DNA from 3 places in the Pararhizobium sp. DWP1-1-3 genome. Region 1 is predicted to be linked to each of the others. Evidence: riboswitches for the same ligand, from Rfam matches in the RefSeq annotation. Region 1 holds a riboswitch; each other region holds the start of a gene.
The links. A riboswitch is a leader RNA that binds a small molecule or an ion and turns the genes downstream of it on or off. The one in region 1 is predicted to bind cobalamin.
Positions count from the first base shown of each region.

Region 2: it holds a riboswitch for cobalamin, as region 1 does, so the genes downstream of both, bluB (5,6-dimethylbenzimidazole synthase) here and ACP7BS_RS27305 (DUF1636 family protein) in region 1, are expected to answer to the same signal.
Region 3: it holds a riboswitch for cobalamin, as region 1 does, so the genes downstream of both, cobU (bifunctional adenosylcobinamide kinase/adenosylcobinamide-phosphate guanylyltransferase) here and ACP7BS_RS27305 (DUF1636 family protein) in region 1, are expected to answer to the same signal.

Region 1 is NZ_JAFCTR010000021.1:20,453-23,685, forward strand. It holds gene rpsU (30S ribosomal protein S21) at 315-548, opposite strand; cobalamin riboswitch at 1,199-1,413, shown strand; gene ACP7BS_RS27305 (DUF1636 family protein) at 1,523-1,930, shown strand; gene ACP7BS_RS27310 (ABC transporter ATP-binding protein) at 1,956-2,750, shown strand; gene ACP7BS_RS27315 (ABC transporter substrate-binding protein) at 2,767-3,233, shown strand, end outside.
Region 2 is NZ_JAFCTR010000001.1:733,148-736,380, forward strand. It holds gene ACP7BS_RS03605 (phytanoyl-CoA dioxygenase family protein) at 1-152, shown strand, start outside; gene ACP7BS_RS03610 (SDR family oxidoreductase) at 240-1,061, shown strand; cobalamin riboswitch at 1,102-1,315, shown strand; gene bluB (5,6-dimethylbenzimidazole synthase) at 1,360-2,052, shown strand; gene ACP7BS_RS03620 (DUF2865 domain-containing protein) at 2,053-3,165, opposite strand.
Region 3 is NZ_JAFCTR010000001.1:600,048-603,280, forward strand. It holds gene ACP7BS_RS02990 (chloride channel protein) at 1-1,170, opposite strand, end outside; cobalamin riboswitch at 1,412-1,807, shown strand; gene cobU (bifunctional adenosylcobinamide kinase/adenosylcobinamide-phosphate guanylyltransferase) at 1,982-2,506, shown strand; gene cobW (cobalamin biosynthesis protein CobW) at 2,510-3,233, shown strand, end outside.

The DNA of each region.
Region 1 (3,233 bases):
ATGGAGAGCTATGAATGCTGGAGAAGCAACGAGGGACCTGCATCGCTGAAATATGGACTTGCAGAGCCACAAGCCTTTGGAGCTTGCAATGGTACCAGCGTACCAGCAGTCATTAACCGGACCGCTCAAGGAAGAAAAGCACTGCGGGTCGCGGATGCGATCGGCGAACGATCGACCGCCACAGCGCCACCGTCACGGCCGATGGCCGCCGCATCTCTCAAATCTACGTATCCGGAAACAACGAAAACTAGCGCGTCCGGATACCGGACGCGCCTTAGACTAGAAAGCCCCAATCTCGTCGAAAGCCGCCGCTATTAGCGGGTTGGCTTCTTCTTCGGTGCCGGCAGAAGGCCTTCGCGCTGCAGCTGCTTGCGCGCATTCTTGCGCTGACGGCTGATAGCCTCGGCCTTCTGGCGTGCCTTTTTGACGGACGGCTTTTCGTAGGCTTCCCGCATACGCATTTCACGGAAGACGCCTTCGCGCTGAAGCTTCTTCTTCAACACTCGGAGAGCCTGATCGACGTTGTTGTCGCGAACCAATACTTGCATGTGAATCTTTCAAAGTCTGATGTTCACTAAAGAGATGGCAGGGGCAGTAGAGCAATTTACGAACCAAATCCAGAGCGTGGGGCAAATTTTCTCACATAATTCGCCTAGTCTTTTGCTCAAGCCCTCACATTTTAGCAGGAACTCCCTTCATCAATCCGGCGGTTTTCCGCCGGAGACGCTGTAAAACAGACCGCAACGCCTCGCATCCAAGCCGGGATTTACAGCTCTCGCCATCCAGTTTCCTTCCAGCTGCGGCCGTCACTGGCCATAGGTGATGGTGATCGCCCGTCCAATTGTCGCTATCCACACGACAAGGGCAAAGATCGCAACGCTGCGCTCCGGGTGATCGGCGAGATTTAAAAAATTCATTGGACGCTCCAACAACAGATGATGGAGCCTGAATATGCGCAATCCTCCGGTCCGGCGGTTACCGCGGGAACACCGCATTGCCCATACACACCAGGCCGGGGCATTCCGCAAGCATGCGGGGCGGGGCGCCGGACGCTGCAGATCTTACGGCACGACAAGCAACAACCCATGCATCAGGCGCCCAGTCCCGCTTGACGACCACTTAGTAATAAAATAACATTACGTTCACGATGATGATATCGAAAGATTGGAATCCGGCGTTGTCAGGTTGTTGGAATCGTGCGAGATGTCGCTCTGATGGTGCTGCTTCCAGGTGACCCTGGAGCGGCTGAAAAGGGAACACGGTGAGGATGACCCAAAAGGGGCCAAAACCGTGGCTGCCCCCGCAACTGTAAGCGGCGAGCGCATTCACAACATCCCACTGGCCAAAAGCCGGGAAGGGGTGGATGCGCACTGACCCGCGAGCCAGGAGACCTGCCATCATCGATGATCAACTGCAACGGACGGGGTGTTCCGATGGAAAAAATCTGGCTTGAAAGCAGCGCTTTTGCGCGCCTGCACTTTGTCGCCATGTGGACTCCGGACGTTGCCTCCGGGGATAAGACATGGCGCATCATCCACAGCACATCATAACCGTCTGCACCGATTGCCGGATCACCGGAACGGCATGCCGCCCCGGATTGGAACTGCTGGCTCGTCTCAACGACAGCCTGTCGCGCCTGGATATCGCCGGCGGGTCCGACTTTTCGATCGAGGGCACCGTCTGCATGGCCGGTTGCCGGCGCCCCTGCACGATCGCTTTCCAGGCCAGCGGCAAGGCGACCTATCTGTTTGGCGATATCGCGCCGGACACGGATATCCGCGCACTTGTGGATTTCGCCGTGATCTTTGCTGAACGGCCGGATGGCCTGACACGCGAGGCCGAACGTCCGCGCGGCCTCGGAGGCAAGACCATTGCCCGGATTCCGGCCGTTTTCCTTGTGTCGGAACAGAACGGAGCGCGCATCCAATGAAAACCGTGATCCCGGGGGGCAACCGATGAGCTGTGACGGGCGTGGCGCCAGTCTGAACGTTTTGGGCCTTAGCTGGGGTCCAAAAGCCAATCTCCTTCTCGTTCGCGACGTCAGCTTCTCGCTGGGGGCCGGTCACCGGCTTGCCATCGTCGGGCCGAACGGTGCTGGCAAGACATCGCTGTTGCGCTGCCTTTATCGTGGGACGGCCCCGATCGAGGGCCGGGTCGAGATCGATGGCGAGGATATTCGCAAGCTTTCCGCCCGGGCTGCCGCCCGCCGTGTCGCCGTGGTGCTGCAGGAAATGCCGGCAGATTTCCCCTTCACCGTGCTCGATGTGGTCATGATGGGCCGCATTCCGAGACGTCAGGGCCTGACAGGCTGGACGGACGAGGACCGCGCGCAGGTTGCTCACTGCCTGCAGCATCTCGATCTCGCTTCAATGGCCAGCCGCCAGTTCACGACACTGTCGGGCGGCGAGAAGCAGCGGGTGCTGGTTGCCCGAGCGCTGGCGCAGGAACCGGATATCGTCATTCTCGACGAACCGACCAACCATCTCGATATCCGCCACCAGCTGGAAATTCTTCATCTGCTGGCCGGGCTGAAGCTCACCATCGTCACCACGCTGCATGATATCAATCTGGCCAGTACGTTTGCTACCCATGTGGCGCTGATGCGCGACGGCCGGATGGTCGGCTTCGGCCTCCCGGACGACGTGCTGACACCACACGCGATTTCGACCACCTTCGGCGTCACCGCCCTTGCCCATCCGGTAAAGGGCAACGCCGCCGCGCGCTTTTCATTTTCCCTCAAGACCGCCTGAACCGAAAGGACAAACCATGCCCTCTTTCCGCTTGCTTGCCTCTGCCGCGGGGTTCCTCGCCACCGCCCTCATCGCCATGCCGGCGCTTGCCTATCCGGTCACCGTGAAGAGCTGCAACCGCGACGTCACCTTCGAGGCCGCGCCGAAGCGGGCGATTTCCAACGATGTCAATCTCACCGAGATGATGCTGGCTCTGCAGCTGCAGGACCGCATGGTCGGCTATACCGGCATTTCCGGCTGGAAGACATTGGATCAAAAGCTCCGTGACGGTGTCAAGGAACTCCCCGAACTGTCGGAGAAATATCCGACCAAGGAAGTCCTGCTCAATGCGGACGCCGACTTCCTTTTCGCCGGCTGGAACTACGGCATGAAGGTTGGCGGCGAGGTCACGCCCGAAACACTCGCGCCGTTCAAGATCAATGTCTACGAGCTGACGGAATCCTGCATTCACATCATGGCGAAGGCCAAGCCAACGATGAGCGA
Region 2 (3,233 bases), on a different contig from region 1:
CGTTCCCGACCAATCTCGACCGGGATCCACCGTTGGGCGGGCTTGCCCCCAAGACGCAGGCGCAGTTGATGCACGAAGCTCTGTCCGGCGGCTGGGAGGAAAGTGCATTCGTAGCGGCGCTTGCCGCGCAATCGGAGAAGAAGCTCAGCTAACGGACCGATGTCTTGCAATTTGAACTCCTGCCCGAATGCCGGGCGGGAGTTTTTTGGCATCGGCGATATCGAAATGGAGGAAAGACAATGAGCACTGACTATGGCCGTCTGGACGGCAAGATCGCAATCGTTACCGGTGGAACGCAAGGCCTGGGAGCGGCGATCGCGACGCTGTTTGCCGAGCGCGGCGCGGCCGGCATCGTCATCTGCGGCCGCAATGCCACCAAAGGCGAGGCCAAGGCGGCCGAGATCGGCAAGGCGACCGGAACCCGGGTCGTCTATGTGCAGGCCGATCTGGAAAAGGTCGAGGATGCGCGCAAGGTGGTTGCCGCCTGCGACAGGGAATTTGGCCGGGTCGATGCGCTGGTCAACGCGGCCGCGATTACCGATCGTGGCACGATCCTCGATACCAGCCCGGAACTGTTCGACCGGATGTTTGCCATCAATGTGCGCGCGCCGTTCTTTCTGATGCAGGAAACGATCAACGTCATGCGCCGGGAAAAAATCGAGGGGACCATCGTCAATATCGGGTCGATGTCGGCCATGGCCGGGCAGCCTTTCATCTCTGCCTATTGCGCGTCCAAGGGCGCGCTGGAAACGCTGACCAAGAACACGGCCTACGCGGTGCTGCGCAACCGGATCCGCGTCAATGGCCTGAACATCGGCTGGATGGCATCCGAAGGTGAGGACCGCATTCAGCGCGAATTCCACGGATCACCTGCCGACTGGCTGGAAAAGGCTGCGGTCAGCCAACCCTTCGGCCGCTTGGTCGATCCTGCGGAAGTGGCGCGCGCCTGCGCCTATCTGTCGTCGGCGGAATCCGGCCTGATGACCGGTTCGATGATTTGCTTCGACCAGTCGATCTGGGGTGCTTATGACGGATCGCCGCATCCGGTCGCGGCGATCTGACAAGAACCGGCGTGCCGCCTTGCAAACGGCGGCCCGCTATGGCCATATCGTTTCGTTCAGGTGCCTGCGCAAGCAGGAGAATCGGGAATCCGGTGAAAATCCGGGACGTGCCCAGCGCTGTAACGGGGACGGCTTTGCTTTTACGAATCTCTGAATCATTTCAGAGTTCTGCCACTGGATCTTCAATCGATCCGGGAAGGCGGCAAAACCGGATGATCCGCAGTCAGAAGACCGGCCTGACGAGATGGACCAGCCCCGCGCGGACGGCGGGAGGTTTCGCATTGTTGGGGATCAAACGATGCAAACTGAACCACAAGACCGCCTTGTGAGGGCGGACGCATTTTCATCGGACGAGCGCGCCGCCGTCTACCGCGCCATCGAAACCCGCCGCGACGTGCGCGACCAGTTCCTGCCGGCGCCCTTGCCGGACGCGCTCATCGGGCGGTTGCTCGCTGCCGCACACAGCGCGCCGTCGGTCGGCTTCATGCAGCCATGGAATTTCATCGTCGTCCGGGACGAGGACCGGCGCGCTCGTGTTTTCGAAGCCTTCCAGCGGGCCAACGAAGAGGCGGCGCTGATGTTCGAGGGCGAGGTGCGGGACAAATACCGGTCGTTGAAGCTTGAAGGGATCCGCAAGGCGCCCGTCAGCATCTGCGTCACCTGTGATCCGACCCGGGCAGGCAAGGTCGTTCTCGGCCGGACGCACAATCGGCGCATGGATGCCTTTTCCACCGTCTGCGCGGTGCAGAATCTCTGGCTTGCTGCACGGGCCGAAGGCGTCGGCGTCGGCTGGGTCAGCATTTTTCACGAACGCGACATCAAGGACGTGCTCGACATCCCCGGTCATGTCGACATCATCGCCTGGCTCTGCCTTGGTTATGTCGACACGCTCTATGCCGAGCCGGAACTGGCCGTCAAAGGCTGGCGCCAGCGCTTGCCGCTCAAGGATTTGGTGTTTTCCGATTGCTGGGGTGCGCGACCAGTCGATTGATCAGTTGGTCTGCTGTAGTTCCTGATATCCGGGGCCGGTTGGATGCCTGAGGTCGATCGAGGTTTCCTGCGAAGGCAGGAAGCTCGGGCCGACAACGCGAACCTTGTTGTCCTGCGGATTGTAAGGCCGGTCGGCAACGGGGGTCTTCACCTCGACCGGGTCGGCCTTCTTGCGGGTGCGAACCTCGATAACGCCTTTGCCGTCGTCCGGCGTGCTCTGTGGTATCGCCGTGCGTCCGGCGGGAGCGCAGCCGCACTGACCGGGCTGGCTGAAATCGCGGGTCTTGTAGGCGAAAGCCGACGGCAGGTCGGCATAGGGTTCGCCGGTGGCGGCGGAGACCATCTGGTTTGTCTCTTCGGTCGCCAAGGCATGATAGTAGAGCGCCGTCTCCGCTCCCGGACACCGCCGCTGGCAGGTTTCGGCATCGCGCTGGAAATCGGCCGGGGACGAGTTCGACGAGATCGGGAAGAACGCGCCGTCGCAGGTACGCACGCACATGGTGCGCAGGCTGCCCGGATAGTCCGCGCTTGGACCAAAGCCGTCATCCGGCGTGGCGAAGTCGGCGTTGCTGCCGCGCATGTCCGGCTCGTCTTCACTGATCGGCGGCAGATCGTTCAGGATGTTGCGGTGGGTTTCCGGTTCTTCGACGGCGGCACTGAGGACTTCATCCTCCTCCTCGGCGCAGCGATTGGCGGCAAGCGCTGCGTGGATGCGCCGCCGGGTGATGTCGCTGGCGCCCCCTTCCAGAAGATTCTGCCGACGGGCTTTCAGCGTTTCGAGATCCATCTCCATCTGAGAGATTTCGGCGTCGAGGCTGTAGCAGGCGTCTTCGTTCGGGCCACCGACAATGATGACGCTGCCGGAACTGCATCCCAGCCGTCTCAGATCGCTGCGCGCCTGCCGCAGATCCAGGTTCTGGCGGGAGATCGCGCTGGTGTAGTCGCGCAGATTGGCATTGGAGGCGACGATCTTCGGCAGGCTGGCAAGGCGGGCATTCAGCCGTTCGCACACAGCCGAGGCATCGGCCGTGGTCGTCATGACCAGAAGAAGCGGAGCGATCAGCGCCGCAAAGGATTTCGAACGGAAGGTCACGTGTTCCTCTCGCCTGAGCATACCGGCACGTGCCGGGTACGAAGGAACATCCTGCGCACTCTGACTTTGCCCTTATCATAACGTCATTC
Region 3 (3,233 bases), on a different contig from region 1:
CGCAAGCGAACTCATGCCGACGACCGCATAGATGACCGGCGTCAGCGTTGCCTGGGCAAAGACGTAGGGCGCGGAAAAGGCAAACAGCTTGCCGAGCAGCGCGCCCATGAACAGCGACGCAAAGAACAGGCCGCCGCGAAAGCCGGAACCGATGGAGACCGCCGAGGCGAGGGATTTCATCAGGAACAGGCCGATCAGCATCGGGATTGCCGGCGAACTGGCGAGATTGAGATGCAGGGCACCGTGACCGGCCGAGAGCACCTGGGGCGACACCAGTGCCAAAAGGCCGACGACGATGCCGCCGAGCGCCGGGCGCGCGGGAGCGGGGATAAAACTGCGTCGGGCAAGCCCCTCGATGAGCGAGACGCCCTTCATCAAGAGGATGCCCATGGCAGCGCAGAAGCAGCCGAGCAGCAATGCCGGCAGATAGTCGGCCGGAACGACGGCGCCGAACTGGCCGACATCGATGGTGAAATCGCCCGCATACAGCCATCGGGCCACGAGATTGGCGATCAGGGCGGAAACGACCACCGGCGTCAGCGACACGATCGTATAGGTGCCGATGATCAGCTCGAAGGCATAGAAGGCACCGGTCAGCGGCGCATTGAACGCGGCGGCAATGGCGCCGGCAGCGCCGCAACCGACCAGGGTGCGCAGATCCGAGCGGCGAAGCTGCAGCGAGATGCCGAGCTTGGAGGCGATGCCGGACGCCAGCTGCGTGTAACCGGCCTCAAGCCCGACGGAGGCACCAAAGCCGTTGGAGATCAGGTTCTGTATCGCGACGACGATGCTGTCGGTGAGCGAGAGACGGCCGCCATGCAGGGCGTTGGCCTCGATCGGATCGACCATCGGCTTCTTGCGCCAGGATGCCAGAAGCATCATCACCAGGCCGAGAATGATCCCACCGGCCACCGGCGCGATCAATACGGAAATTTCGCCCTGCAGATTGCTGGAACTCAGCCTTTCGTCATCGGCAATGCCGAAGATCAGGCTGTGCAGGCGGCTCGATATGATGCTCATCGCGGTGACGGCAAGACCCGACGTTACACCGACGATCATGCCCGCGACGACCAGGCCGAGTTCGCTCCGCCGCGCAAAGGCCCGCATCCGCCCGAGATCGAAAAGCAGCGAGAGATAGCCGAGCCGCCGCAGGTTAAGTTTCGGAATCATCTTCAGCTTCATTGCCTGGCCATCCTGTCTCTGCGCCGTCGTGGGCATTTCCGCTTTTCTTCGAATTGCGAAAACCGCCTGTCTTTTTTTCTACGCAATTTCGGACGCAAAACCGCTGCGCACTTCCGCTGGAATTGCTCTAGAAGGCATGGTCTGGGAGATCAAGCTTAGTCTTGCCGAGGCCGCGCCAAACCATGGCGGCGAGAGAGTGCCGCAATTGACTTGATCCAGGCGAGCGCCTAATCATCGGTCATTGGATGGTTCCCGATATGCCGTTGCATGTTGGGAGTAAATGGGAATGCGACGGGCCGGACCCAGACCGGGCGTCCTTATCGCAGCCGACCCCGCGACTGTAGAACGGTCAGGGTTCGCCATCCGGGAAAGCCGATGTTTCCGGACTGTCCGCATTCGCGGCAGCGGTAAGGATCGGCCCAACCGGAAAAGCCACTGGAGTAGCATCACGATCTGCCGGGGCCGGACGCCTCTAAATCTACGAATCGTCCGCCTCTTCGTGATATCAGTCGATTGCGGTGACGCAATCTGGCGCAAAAACTCCGGGAAGGCGAGGCGGGCCCGTTCGTCCCTTTTGGGGCGTGGCGCCGTGAGCCAGGAGACCTGCCATCCTCAAGGGCCCCGTCTTCGATAGGGCTCGCCCAATCCAGGGAGAGATACTCCCGATGCCAGCACGGAGGTTGTCATGGCTTTATTATCCCGTTCCCGGAACGGCCTGTTTCGCGTTGCCGCGAATGCCGCTTTGCGTGACCCAAGGGTTCCTGTCCTTTCCGGCGCGCGCTGAGGCCAGGATCTTTTCATGACATCGATACTGTCAGGCAGCGTGCTGGTTCTGGGCGGCGCCCGTTCCGGCAAATCCGCTTTCGCCGAAAAACTCGTGACGGCGTCGGGTCTGCGCATCCATTACGTCGCGACCGGAAGGGCCTGGGACGGCGATATGCAGGCAAGAATTAGTGAGCATCGCGATCGCCGCGGCGCCGATTGGCAGACCCATGAGGAACCACTCGACCTTGCCGGCTGCCTGAAGGCGATCGATGCGCCTGATCGCATCGTTCTAATCGATTGCCTGACGCTCTGGGTCACCAATCTGATGATGGAACATCGGGATATCGCGGCGGAATTTGAACGGCTTGCGGCCTATGTGCCGCAGGCCAAGGCCAAGCTGGTCTTCGTTTCGAACGAAGTCGGGCTGGGCATCGTGCCGGAGAACCGGATGGCGCGCGATTTTCGCGACCATGCCGGCCGGCTGCACCAGATCATTGCGGAGATATCCGCAGACGTCTATTTTATCGCGGCTGGATTGCCGCTGAAAATGAAGGGTTGATCCATGACTATTGAAAAGGCCGCCCACGGCAAGATCCCGGCGACCGTCATCACCGGCTTTCTCGGTGCCGGCAAGACGACGATGATCCGTAACATCCTGCAAAATGCCGGCGGCCGGCGCATCGCGCTGATCATCAACGAATTCGGCGATCTCGGCGTCGATGGCGACGTCTTGAAGGGCTGCGGCGCCGAAGCCTGCAGCGAGGACGATATCATCGAGCTGACCAATGGCTGCATCTGCTGCACCGTCGCCGACGATTTCATCCCGACGATGACGAAGCTGCTCGAGCGCGAAAACCGCCCCGACCATATCATCATCGAAACGTCCGGTCTGGCGCTGCCACAGCCGCTGATCGCCGCCTTCAACTGGCCGGATATCCGCACGCAGGTGACCGTCGATGGCGTCATCACCGTCGTAGACAGTGCCGCCGTCGCTGCCGGACGCTTTGCCGACGATCATGACAAGGTCGATGCGCTGCGCGTCAACGACGACAATCTCGATCACGAAAGCCCGATCGAGGAACTGTTCGAAGACCAGCTGACCGCTGCCGACCTGATCATTCTCAACAAAACCGACCTGCTCGATTCGACCGGCCTTGCCTTTGTCCGCAACGAGGTCTCTTCGCGCACCAGCCGCAAGCCGACGATGATCGAGGCGAAGAACGGCGAGGTTTCCGCCGCCGTCCTGCTCGGCCTCGGCGTCGGCACCGAAAGCGACATCGCCAACC